3 regions of the Cupriavidus sp. 10L43_2 genome follow, and region 3 is predicted to be linked to each of the others. Evidence: predicted binding sites of a transcription regulator. Region 3 holds the regulator's gene; each other region holds the start of a gene.
The links. The regulator HrcA, encoded in region 3, represses chaperone genes, less so after heat shock. The targets are predictions, from matches to a motif close to TTAGCACTCNNNNNNNNNGAGTGCTAA.
Positions count from the first base shown of each region.

Region 1: a site for HrcA is predicted at 2,225-2,251, ahead of groES (co-chaperone GroES). Genes of this name have one in related genera too.
Region 2: a site for HrcA is predicted at 2,064-2,090, ahead of rpoH (RNA polymerase sigma factor RpoH). Genes of this name have one in related genera too.

Region 1 covers NZ_JBFTJE010000014.1:116,302-120,436, reverse strand. The annotation lists gene AC1DEL_RS19430 (xanthine dehydrogenase family protein molybdopterin-binding subunit) at 1-786, shown strand, start outside; gene AC1DEL_RS19425 (winged helix-turn-helix domain-containing protein) at 971-1,255, shown strand; gene AC1DEL_RS19420 (DUF1653 domain-containing protein) at 1,252-2,085, opposite strand; gene groES (co-chaperone GroES) at 2,343-2,633, shown strand; gene groL (chaperonin GroEL) at 2,671-4,135, shown strand, end outside.
Region 2 covers NZ_JBFTJE010000026.1:26,906-31,040, forward strand. The annotation lists gene cyoE (heme o synthase) at 1-264, shown strand, start outside; gene AC1DEL_RS26010 (SCO family protein) at 358-975, shown strand; gene rpoH (RNA polymerase sigma factor RpoH) at 1,043-1,927, opposite strand; gene AC1DEL_RS26020 (pirin family protein) at 2,345-3,220, shown strand; gene ybiB (DNA-binding protein YbiB) at 3,244-4,135, opposite strand, start outside.
Region 3 covers NZ_JBFTJE010000005.1:207,034-211,168, forward strand. The annotation lists gene recN (DNA repair protein RecN) at 1-425, opposite strand, end outside; gene AC1DEL_RS09615 (NAD kinase) at 454-1,386, opposite strand; gene hrcA (heat-inducible transcriptional repressor HrcA) at 1,488-2,537, shown strand; gene hemH (ferrochelatase) at 2,601-3,716, shown strand; gene AC1DEL_RS09630 (RNA-binding S4 domain-containing protein) at 3,736-4,131, shown strand.

The sequences.
Region 1 (4,135 bases), on a different contig from region 3:
CAGCACACCATCGTCGGCCAGTCGATCGTCAGCGGCACGCCGTTCGAGTCGATGATGGTCAAGAACGGCGTGGACGTGACGATGACCGAGGGCATCGTCGAGAACGACTACGACGTGCCGCTGCAACTGGCCGTGCATCATCCGAAGGTGGACGTGCCGGTGCTCTGGTGGCGCTCGGTGGGCAACACGCACACGGGCTTCGTCAAGGAAACGCTGGCCGACGAGATGGCTACCGCCGCCAGGCAGGACCCGGTGGCGTGGCGCCTGGCCCGGCTGGACCCGCAAAAGCACGCCCGGCACCGCGCCGCGCTGCAACTGGCGGTGGACAAGTCCGGCTACGGCAAGAAGAAGCTGCCGAAGGGGCATGCCTGGGGTGTGGCCGTGCATGAGTCGTTCGGCTCGGTGGTGGCCTATGTGGTGGACGTGTCGGTAGTCAAGGGTGAGCCGCGCGTGCACCGTGTGACCGCCGGCGTGCACGCGAACCGCGTGGTCAATCCGCTCTCGGCCGAGGCGCAGATCCAGGGCGGCTGCGTGTTCGGGCTGTCGATGACCCGGCCCGGGTTTGCCATCGAGATCGAGAACGGCGCGGTGAAGAACAGCAACTTCCCCGACTACCCGCCGCCCCGCATGCCGGACGCCCCGCAGGTGGACGTGTTCTTCGTCCCCTCGCAGGACAACCCGACCGGCCTCGGGGAACCGGGCGTGCCGGCCATCGCGCCGGCAGTGGCCAACGCGCTGTTCCGCCTCACTGGCAAGCGCCAGCGCCAGTTGCCGTTCGTGGTCTGAGGCACGCTGGCCGCGTCGGCCCGGCTGGTCCGGGCCGGCCGCATCGTCCAGGTTAGGCCCCGCAGTTAGGTCTATTTCGCCCCACTTCCCGTGCCAACGGGGGCGGGACGAATGCCGTCGAGGCTTGCGTTTGCCGCGTTACCGCGCTACAAACCACTGCATACACGACGACACGGGGTTGGACATGGCCACTCAGGAAAGCGCGCTGACGTTTGCGCTGCTCGCCGTGCCCGCGCGCGCGGCCATCTGCCGCGCCTTGCTCGAGGCCGGCGATGACGGCCTGCCGGCCGACCAGCTCGCCCAGCTTGCCGGGCTCACCCTCCATCGCGCGGCCCATCATTTCGGCGAGATGGTGCAGGCCGAGGTGCTCGTCCTCGTCATTCGCGACCGCCGGGTCGGCTATGTGCTCAAGGCGCGCCGCGAGGTGCGCGAGGCGCTGGGCTACCTCGACAGCAGCGGACTCGACTAAGCCCGGGGCCGGGCGGCCGCGATCCGGGCGATGTTGTCGCGCGCGGCTTGCTCGGCATCGGCAAAGGCGGGCGTCAGGAACAGCCGCTCGCGCTGCGCCAGCGTAGTGAGGAAGCCCACGCGGCGTGCCATGAAGGCCGCGTGCAGCGCCGCGCCGGCCAGCCCGGTGCGCCGGGCCAGCAGCGCGCGGTTCTCCTCGAACACGGCTTGCGTATAGGCGTCGAACGCCTCGGCGGGGGCCGCCAGCCGGTACAGGTCCAGATCGAGCACCGTGGCCGCGTCGGGCGCCGTCGGCGTGTGCGCGCGGGTGTCCAGCACGATCTGCATGGCCTGACGCAGCACGTCGGCATCCACATCCCCCACCATCGTTTCGATCAACGCCGCCGAGGCGGCCTCGTTGTGCTCGCAGCCGGGCACGTACACCGCGTCATGGAACAGCACCGCCAGCGCCTGCGCCGGGTTCAGCGCGAGGCCCCGGGCGTGCGCCACCTCGAACATCTCGAGCACATGGGTGCGGTCGTGGTAGCGGCGATAGGGCGCCTCATAGAGCGCCAGCGCCTGGAGCACGGTCTGGCGCGGCAGGAAGTCCAGGCAGGCCAGCGCGGCCGGCCAGTCCGGCGCGAAGCGGGGCATCTCGCCCGCGTCGGTCCGCACTGGCTCGGTGAAGACTTCCGCCGTGCGCACCCACAGGATCGAGCGGTCGCGCATGGACTCGTAGACCACCACGGGCGCCAGGTCGGCCTCGAAGCGGCCCAGGCCGGTCACACGGTAGGCGCCGCCCTTGTAGTGGCGGTAAGGCATGCCCGGCACAAGGTCCGGGTCGTTCGGCATCGGTATCGACTTCGGAATGGGATTCGCCAAGATATAGACTCCACGGTTGCGGCGGATCATAAGCCATAGGGTAAACCCTTGTGTAGGGAAACCCCGTATTCAGCCCCTGTCTTGAAAACGACAACCCTCGTCCCTATAATTAGCACTCCCCGGGGGTGAGTGCTAACAGAGCCCTTGCGGTACCCGAAAACCGTTGGCCGTCGCCTTCAGACGGCCATTTGTGAATCAAAACTCACTTTTTGTACCTAGGAGTCCGTATGAACCTGCGTCCTCTGCACGACCGTGTGATCGTGAAGCGTCTGGACAATGAAACCAAGACCGCATCCGGCATCGTGATTCCCGACAATGCTGCCGAGAAGCCCGATCAAGGCGAAGTCCTCGCCATCGGCCCCGGCAAGAAGGATGACAAGGGCAACAACATTGCCCTCGACGTCAAGGTGGGTGACCGCGTGCTGTTCGGCAAGTATGCCGGCCAAGGCGTGAAGGTGGATGGCCAGGAACTGCTGGTCATGCGCGAAGAAGACATCATGGCCGTGGTCAACAAGTAATCCACGCGTCACTCGTACAGATCAGGAGAAACAGAACATGGCAGCAAAAGACGTAGTGTTCGGCGACGCCGCCCGTGCCAAGATGGTCGAAGGCGTGAACATTCTCGCCAACGCAGTGAAGGTGACCCTGGGCCCGAAGGGTCGCAACGTGGTGCTGGAGCGCAGCTTCGGCGGCCCGACCGTGACCAAGGACGGCGTGTCCGTGGCCAAGGAAATCGAACTGAAGGACAAGCTCCAGAACATGGGCGCGCAGATGGTCAAGGAAGTGGCTTCCAAGACCAGCGACAACGCCGGTGACGGTACCACCACCGCTACCGTGCTGGCCCAGTCGATCGTCCGCGAAGGCATGAAGTTCGTTGCCGCCGGCATGAACCCGATGGACCTGAAGCGCGGCATCGACAAGGCTGTCGGCGCTGCCGTGGAAGAGCTGAAGAAGCTGTCCAAGCCCACCACCACCAGCAAGGAAATCGCCCAGGTTGGCGCGATCTCGGCCAACAGCGACGCCTCGATCGGCGAGCGCATTGCCGAAGCCATGGACAAGGTTGGCAAGGAAGGCGTGATCACCGTGGAAGACGGCAAGTCGCTGGCCGACGAGCTGGAAGTCGTGGAAGGCATGCAGTTCGACCGCGGCTACCTGTCGCCGTACTTCATCAACAACCCGGAAAAGCAGGTTGTTGCCCTGGACAGCCCGTTCGTCCTGCTGTTCGACAAGAAGGTGTCGAACATCCGTGACCTGCTGCCGGTGCTGGAGCAAGTGGCCAAGGCTGGCCGTCCGCTGCTGATCATCGCCGAAGACGTCGAGGGCGAAGCCCTGGCAACGCTGGTGGTGAACAACATCCGTGGCATCCTGAAGACCGCTGCCGTGAAGGCCCCGGGCTTCGGCGACCGCCGCAAGGCCATGCTGGAAGACATCGCCATCCTGACCGGCGGTACCGTGATCGCCGAGGAAATCGGCCTGACGCTGGAAAAGGCGACCCTGAACGACCTGGGCCAAGCCAAGCGCATCGAGATCGGCAAGGAAAACACGATCATCATCGACGGCGCCGGCGACGGCTCGGCCATCGAAGGCCGTGTGAAGCAGATCCGCGCCCAGATCGAAGAAGCCACTTCGGACTACGACCGTGAAAAGCTGCAAGAGCGCGTGGCCAAGCTGGCCGGCGGTGTTGCCGTGATCAAGGTTGGCGCTGCCACCGAAGTCGAAATGAAGGAAAAGAAGGCACGCGTGGAAGACGCGCTGCACGCCACCCGCGCTGCCGTGGAAGAAGGCATCGTCCCCGGCGGTGGTGTGGCCCTGCTGCGCGCCCGCGCTGCGATCTCGGGTCTGCAAGGCGAGAACGCCGACCAGAACGCCGGTATCAAGATCGTGCTGCGCGCCATGGAAGAACCGCTGCGCCAGATCGTGCTGAACGCTGGTGAAGAGGCTTCGGTCGTGGTGGCCAAGGTGATCGAAGGCAACGGTAACTACGGTTACAACGCTGCCTCGGGCGAGTACGGCGACCTGG
Region 2 (4,135 bases), on a different contig from region 3:
TACACGCTGCTTCACATTTTGCTGTACACGCTGGTGATGATCGCCGCCACGCTGCTGCCGTTCGTCTACGGCATGAGCGGCTATATCTACCTCGCCGCCGCGCTGGGCCTGGGGCTGGTGTTCCTCGGCTACGCCTGGAAGCTGTTCCGCAACTACTCGGACGCGCTAGCGCAACGCACCTTCCGCTATTCGATCCTGTACCTCTCGCTGCTGTTCGCGGCGTTGCTGGTGGATCACTACTTCAAGTTCGTGCCGCAGGTCTGATGGCCCGCCTGCGGCATCTTGCCGCGCCCGGAGGCCAGCGCCGATGTGATCGGCGATACTTCCGGGCACCTCTCCCGACCACCGCGTATCCCGATGACTCTCCCCGGCTCTCCGTCCCTCCTTGCCCAGTTCCGCCGCCTCTGCCTGCTGGCACTCTGCACGGCTCTGCTGGCCGCCTGCGGGCAGCCCAAGCCCTCGTTCAAGAACGTGGATATCTCGGGCGCCACCGAGTTCGGCAAGGACTTCTCGCTGCTGGACCCGAGCGGCAAGACCCGCACGCTGGCTGACTTCAAGGGCAAGGCCGTGGTGATGTTCTTCGGCTACACGCACTGCCCGGACGTCTGCCCGACCACGATGGCCGAGCTGAAGGCGGTGATGGACAAGCTCGGCCCGGACGCCGACAAGGTCCAGGTGCTGTTCGTGACCGTGGACCCGGAACGCGACACGGGCGCGCTGCTCGGCCAGTACGTGCCCGCCTTCGACGCCCGCTTCCTGGGCCTGCGCCCGGCCGACGAGGCGGCGCTGAAGAAGGTGACCAAGGACTTCAAGGTCTTCTACGCCAAGGTGCCGGGCACCTCGCCGAACAACTACACCGTGGATCACTCGGCCGGCAGCTATGTGTTCGATACCAACGGCCAGCTGCGCCTGTTCCTGCGCCACGGCCAGGGGCCGGACCCGATCGCGCATGATTTGAAGCAGCTGCTGTCGTAAGGCGAAGGCAAGACAAAAAAAGGGCCGGTCGCAAGACCGGCCCTTCTGCATTGCGGGGAGCGGAGGATCAGGCGAAAGCCGCCAGCGCACCCTTCATCTTCTTCATCGCGGCCGCCTCGATCTGGCGGATGCGCTCGGCGGAGACGCCAAACTCGTCGGCCAGCTCATGCAGCGTGGCGCCGCCCGAGCCGTCGTCGTTCACGTCCAGCCAGCGTGCCTCGATAATGCGGCGGCTGCGGGCATCCAGACGCTCCAGCGCCTCGACCAGCCCTTCGACCTGCATGCGGTCCTGGCGCTTGGCCTCGAGCACGCGGGTCGGCTCGTTGTGGTTGTCCGCCAGATACGCGATGGGGGCGAATTCCTCCTCGCCGTCGTCGATCTGGCCTTCCAGCGCCAGGTCGCCGCCCGACAGGCGGGTCTCCATCTCCATCACTTCTTCGGGCTTCACGTTCAGTTCGCGCGCCACGGCTTCCACCTGCTCGGGCGTGAACGTGTGTGCGCCGGTCTTGTGGCTGCGCAGGTTGAAGAACAGCTTGCGCTGGGCCTTGGTGGTCGCCACCTTGACCATGCGCCAGTTCTTCAGCACGTATTCGTGGATTTCGGCCTTGATCCAGTGCATCGCGTACGACACCAGACGCACGCCCTGATCCGGGTCGAAGCGCTTCACGGCCTTCATCAGCCCGATGTTGCCTTCCTGGATCAGATCCGCATGCGGCAGGCCGTAGCCCAGGTACTGGCGGGCGATGGACACCACCAGACGCAGGTGGGACATCACCAGCCGGCGGGCGGCATCGACGGATTCATGGTCGCGCAGGTCGCGCGCGAGGCGCTGCTCTTCCTCGGCGGTCAGCAGCGGAATCCGGTGGATAGCCTGGATGTAGCTATCCAGATTGCCCACTGCGGCCGGGAAGGCGAGCGCGAGGCTGCCAGCGGCGGCATTCTTGGGGGCCATCGGCAGACGGCCAGAAATCTTGGTTGGGTCGGCAGACAGAACTGCGGTCACGCTTATTGCTCCTTTCGCATCCGGCGGTAGGTTGCCGGCGTGCCTCGATTCCAGAATCGGAAGAGTCACTGCACTGCAACGCATATTAGCACTCAGGTTCGGCGAGTGCTAAGTTAGAGCTTCTATAGGGTTGATAGTTCCGGACAATGAATATCGTTGTTGGGATAGTCTAATGGGCCTCGGTGCGGCGTCCGCGCCTTGTCTGGCAAGGGCTGGCGGGCCGCCAGCGTCGCGTACCATGATTAGAGGGAACTCGCCCCGATCGGTTTCATCGTGATTTCGGGATGCTGTATTGCGCATTTCGCTACACTGGCGGCCAGCTTTCCGCTGTTTTCCCGTTGTTATCCCATTGCCAGGAGTCCTGTCATGTCTGCCATCGAACACTTGCTCAAGCCCCATGTGCGGGACATCGGCGAGTTCACGGTCCGCCGCCTGCTGCCCGCCGCCGCCACGCAGACCGTGGGCCCCTTCATCTTCTTCGATCACCTCGGTCCTGTGTCGATGCCGCCGGGTAATGGCATGGATGTGCGGCCCCATCCACATATCGGCCTCGCGACCGTGACGTATCTGTTCGAAGGCGAGATCACGCACCGTGACAGCCTCGGCAGCGAGCAGGTGATTCGCCCTGGCGACGTGAACTGGATGACCGCCGGCACCGGCATCACGCACTCGGAGCGTTCGCCAGACGCCGCGCGCCAGGCCGGTCCGCTGCTGCATGGCATCCAGACCTGGGTGGCGCTGCCGAAGACGCATGAGAAGGATCCGCCGTCGTTCCACCACCACCCGGGCGCCACGTTGCCCAAGCTGGAGCTTCCCGGCGTGCGGATGATCGTGATTGCCGGCGACGCCTTCGGCGCGGAATCCCCGGTCCGCGTGTACAGCCGCACGCTTTACGTGGCCATCGACATGGAAGCCGGCGCGACGCTGGTGATTCCGCCCGAGCACGTGCAGCGCGGGCTCTATCCGGTGGAAGGCGATGTGACGATCGATGGCGAGGCGCTGGCGGGGGAACACCTCGCCGTGCTGGTGCCGGGCGAGCCGGCCACGCTGACCGCGACCACCGCCGCGCGCGTGATGCTGCTGGGCGGCGATCCGACCGACGGCCATCGCTTCATCTACTGGAACTTCGTGGCGAGCACCAAGGAAGACATCGACGACGCCGCGCGCCGCTGGGAGAACGACGAGTTCCCGCACGTGCCGGGCGAGACCGAGCGGATTCCGCTGCCTCCGCGCCGGCCTTAATCGGCTCTAATCGTCCGTAATCGTCAGACCGGGCTCGTCCAGGCCACGCGCGTGGCCTGCTTCAGGCAGTCCTGGATGGTCGCTACCTGCGTGGCGATGGGCGCCGGCACCGGCGCGTCGCCATCGAGCACCTTGCGAATCCAGGCGGCGGTCAGGCCGACGTCGGTGCCCGGCGGCAGTTCGGGCACGTCGCCAATCGACCCGCCTATCGGATCGACCAGCGTCCGCTGATGGCCGTCGTGCAGCCAGTCGATGCGGCCGCTGCGGCGGGCATCCGCCACCACTTCCCCTTCGGTACCGCGCGCCAGCAGCACGTTGGCAGGCTCGTGGGAGAAGTAATCGGTCAGCGTCTCGCGGTATTCCGGATGGGTGTAGCTATAGAGCCGCAGCGCCTCGGCCGGCGTGTGGCTGCCCACCGGCTGCAGCATCTTGACGATGGTGTGCGAGGAATTGCGCAGGCCGATGATCGGACGCTTGTCCAGCAGGCGCGAAAGCGCTGGAGACAGCACATCGATCGGCAGTACGGCCAGCGGATTGGCGGCGTCGCGCAACTGGTCCTGCGCGGCCTGCGTGGTGGCGCAGAGCGGCACGCCGAGCGCCTCGAACAGCTGCATGCTCGTCACCCGGCCGTTGAACTCGCGCGAGCCGTGCACCAGCGTCGGCACGCCTTCGCGCGCCAGCAGCAGCGCCAGCAGCGGCACCAGATTCGGCTGCTTGCGCGCGCCGTTGTAGCTGGGGATGACGACCACGGGCTTGTCCGGCGGCGGCGCCAGCGCGGCGCAGTGTCCGTGGGCGGCCTCGAGCATGCCGGCCAGCTCGTGCGGCGCCTCGCCCTTGATCCGGTAGGCCATCAGCACGGCGCCCAGTTCGATGTCGGAGACGCGGCCGGCCAGCATCGCATCGAACAGCACCTGG
Region 3 (4,135 bases):
AGCAGTAGCTGATGGGCGTGCTGGCCGTGGATGTCGACAAGCTGGTCGCCCACCTCGCGCAACTGGGTCAGCGTGGCCGCCGTGCCGTTGATGAACGCCTTGCTGCGCCCGCCCGCATCGACGGTGCGGCGCAGCAGCACGGTGCCTTCGCCGTCCAGGCCGGTTTCGTCGCCGGACAGTTCGCGCTCGGCCAGCCAGGCGTCCAGCGCCGCGTGCGTGCCGAAGGTGGCGCTGATGCTTGCGCGGGTGCTGCCTTCGCGCACCACGCCGGCGTCGGCGCGTTCGCCGAGCACCAGGGCCAGTGCATCGATCAGGATGGACTTGCCGGCGCCGGTCTCGCCGGTGAAGACGGTGAAGCCGGTGGTGAAGTCGAGGTCGAGCGTATCGACGATGACGAAATCGCGGATGGACAGGCTGCGGAGCATCGTGGCCTTGGGGGGAGTGGGGGCCGGCTCAGAGCCGGTTGTCCTCGGTCGGGTATTCGTGCCAGTGCAGCTTCTTGCGCAGCGTGGCGTAGTAGTTGTAGCCCACCGGATGCAACAGGGTCACGGTCTTGCTGGAGCGGCGCACGACGATCCGGTCGCCCTGCAGCAGCGAGGTCAGAGACTGCATGTCGAAATTGGCGCTCGCGTCGCGCGCGGTGGCCACCTCGATCGTCACTTCGGCGTCGTGCGGCAGCACGATCGGGCGATTGGACAGCGCGTGCGGAGCAATTGGCACCAGTACCAGCCCAGACAGCGTAGGATGCAGGATCGGTCCGCCGGCGGCCAGCGCGTAGGCGGTGGAACCGGTGGGCGTGGAGACGATCAGGCCGTCCGAACGCTGGTTGTACATGAAATAGCCGTCCACCGAGACGGCCAGCTCGACCATGCCGGAAATGCCCGAGCGGTTGACCACCACGTCGTTGAACGCCAGCGCGGAGAAGATCACGCCGTCGTCACGGATCACGCGGGATTCCAGCAGCATGCGGGTCTCGGCCTCGTAGCGGCCGGCCAGCATCTCGGGCAGGGCGCGCGTCACGTCTTCGAGCGGGATGTCGGTCATGAAGCCCAGCCGGCCATGGTTCACGCCGATCAGCGGCACATTCAGCCCGGCCAGCTGGCGGGCCAGGCCCAGCAGCGTGCCGTCGCCGCCGAGCACCACGGCCACGTCGGCCTCGCGCCCGATCTCGTCGGCCGAGAAGACGGGGTAGCCGGAGAGGCCGGTCGCCTGCGCGGTTTCGCGCTCGAACACCACGTCCTGGCCGTTGCGCGAGATGACGGCGGCCAGTTCCTCGAGCGGGCCCTCGATGCCGGCGGTCGCGTACCGGCCGACCAGGGCAACGGTCTGGAACGCGGCGCGGGGCGCGGCGGCGGGGGCGATGGCTGGGTTCTGGGGGGCAGACATGCCGGGATTAGACCATACCGCCGTGACCATTGTCAGTAGGCGGGCACGCACCGGTGCGAAGCCCGCCCGAACCGGGGAAAGTTGTTTAAAATCGGGGCACTATGGACGAACGTTCGAAAACGCTTCTCAAGACCCTGATCGAGCGCTACATCGCCGAAGGCCAGCCCGTGGGCTCGCGCACCCTGTCCAAGTACTCGGGTCTCGATCTCTCGCCGGCGACCATCCGCAATGTGATGTCCGACCTCGAGGAAATGGGGTTCATCGCCAGCCCGCATACGTCGGCCGGCCGGATTCCCACGCCGCGCGGATACCGGCTGTTTGTCGATTCGATGCTCACGGCGCGCCCGCTGGAGGGCGGCACGATCGAAATGACCGCCGAACTGGCCGCGCTGACCGGCCAGATCCAGGGCCAGCTGGGCGGACAGCAGCTGGGGCCGCAGCGGATGATCACGGCCGCCGCGCATACGCTGTCGAACCTCTCCCGCTTTGCCGGCGTGATCATGACGCCGCGCCGGGGCCAGTCGTTCCGCCAGGTGGAGTTCATGCGCCTGTCGGAGAAGCGCATCCTGCTGATCATCGTCAGCCCCGAGGGCGACGTCCAGAACCGCATCATCCAGACCGAACTGCCGTACACCCCCGCCCAGCTGATCGAGGCGGCCAATTTCTTCAATTCCCACTACGCCGGCATGAGTTTCGATGCCGTGCGCAGCCATCTGCGCGTGGAATTGCAGGACATCCGCCGCGATATGTCAGCGCTGATGCAGGCCGCCGTGGAGGCGGGCAGCAGCGCCATGGCCGAGGATGACGACCAGGTGTTCATCTCCGGCGAGCGCAAGCTGCTCGAGGTGGAAGACCTGTCGTCCAGCATGGACAAGCTGCGCCGGCTGTTCGATGTCTTCGAACACAAGACCAACCTGCTGCAGCTGCTCGATGTCTCGAGCCACGCGCAGGGCGTGCAGATCTTCATCGGCGGCGAAAGCCAGCTCGTGCCGCTCGAAGACATGGCCGTCATTACCGCGCCCTATGGTGTCGATGGGCAGATCGTCGGCACGCTCGGCGTGATCGGCCCGACGCGGATGGCCTATGAACGGGTCATCCCGATCGTCGACATCACCGCGCGGCTGCTCTCGAGCGCGCTCTCCCAGAACTGATGGCAGCTTGCGGGCACGCCACGTGACAGCGCGTGCGTGGCGCCCGCCATTTCCGGAAACCCTATGACGTTCTCGGCAGAACCGGCTTACCAGCATGGCCAGGCGCCCCGCACGGCCATCCTGCTTATCAACCTGGGCACGCCGGATTCGCCCACGCCCAAGGCGGTGGGGCAGTATTTGAAGGCGTTCCTGTCCGACCCCCGTGTGGTCGAGATCCCGCGTCTGGCCTGGCTGCCGATCCTGCACGGGCTGATCCTGCCGTTCCGCTCGCGCGCTTCGGCCATGAAGTACGAATCGATCTGGCTGCGCGAGGCGCACATGACCGGCTCGCCGCTGCTGGTGCACACCGAGCGTCAGGCCCACGCGCTCCAGCAGCACATGCACCGGCTCGGCCACGACGTGACCGTGGCCTGCGCCATGCGCTACGGCAATCCGTCGATTGCTTCGGTTATGGAGGCCCTGCGCCGGCAGGGTACGGAACAAGTGCTGTTATTGCCACTTTATCCGCAGTATTCCGGGACGACCACGGCCACCGCGTTCGACGAGGTCTTTCGCGTGCTCGCCGGCTGGCGAAATCAGCCGGAATTGCGACTGATAAAGCACTTTAACGATCATCCGGCCTATATTTCGGCCCTGCAGCAGCAGGTGAGGGGTTATTGGGCGCAGCACGGCATGCCGGACTTTGCCCGCGGCGACAAGCTGATCCTGTCCTTCCACGGCCTGCCGCGCCGATTGTTGGATCTGGGGGACCCCTACCATTGCGAATGCCTGAAGACCGGGCGGATGCTGGGCGAGGCGCTCGGCCTGCAAGCGGGCCAGTATCAAGTGACGTTTCAGTCGCGTTTTGGCAAGGCGGAATGGCTCCAGCCCTATACCGCGCCGACGCTGACCGAACTCGGCAAGGTCGGCACGCATCGCGTGGACGTGTTCTGCCCCGGCTTCCCGGCCGATTGCATCGAGACGCTCGAGGAAATCGCCATGGAAGGGCAGTCCGAATTCCGCGTGGCGGGCGGCCAGGAATTCCATTTCATTCCCTGCCTGAATGATGCGGACTACTGGATTGCCGGGCTGGCCGAGATCGCGCTGCAGCATCTGCAAGGTTGGCCATTGCGCCAGCCGCATCCGCACGAGTTGGAAGCGCGGCGCTCGCGGGCGCAGACCCGCGGTGCCGCGGCGTAAGGAATCAAGGAGTTAGACGATGGATGTGGACTTCGAGGCGGGTGCCCGGCAACGCATCGACAAATGGCTGTGGTGCGCCCGGTTCTTCAAGACGCGCTCGCTGGCGGCCGAGGCCGTGGAGCGGGGCCGGGTGGAGGTCAACGGCCAGCCGGTCAAGAATTCACGCGAAGTGAAGCCCGGCGACGCCGTGATGATCGACGCGCACCAGCAGCGTTGGGAGATCGAGGTGAAGGGCGTGGCCGCCTCGCGCGGGTCGGCGCCCGTGGCGCAGACGCTGTATGCAGAAACGCCGGCAAGCCAGGCCCGGCGTCAGGAAGAGGCGGAACGGCGGCGCATGCAGCCTGAGCCGACGGCGCAGCTACAGGGCCGCCCGACCAAGCGCGACCGGCGCCGGATCGACGATTTCAGAAATTAGGGAT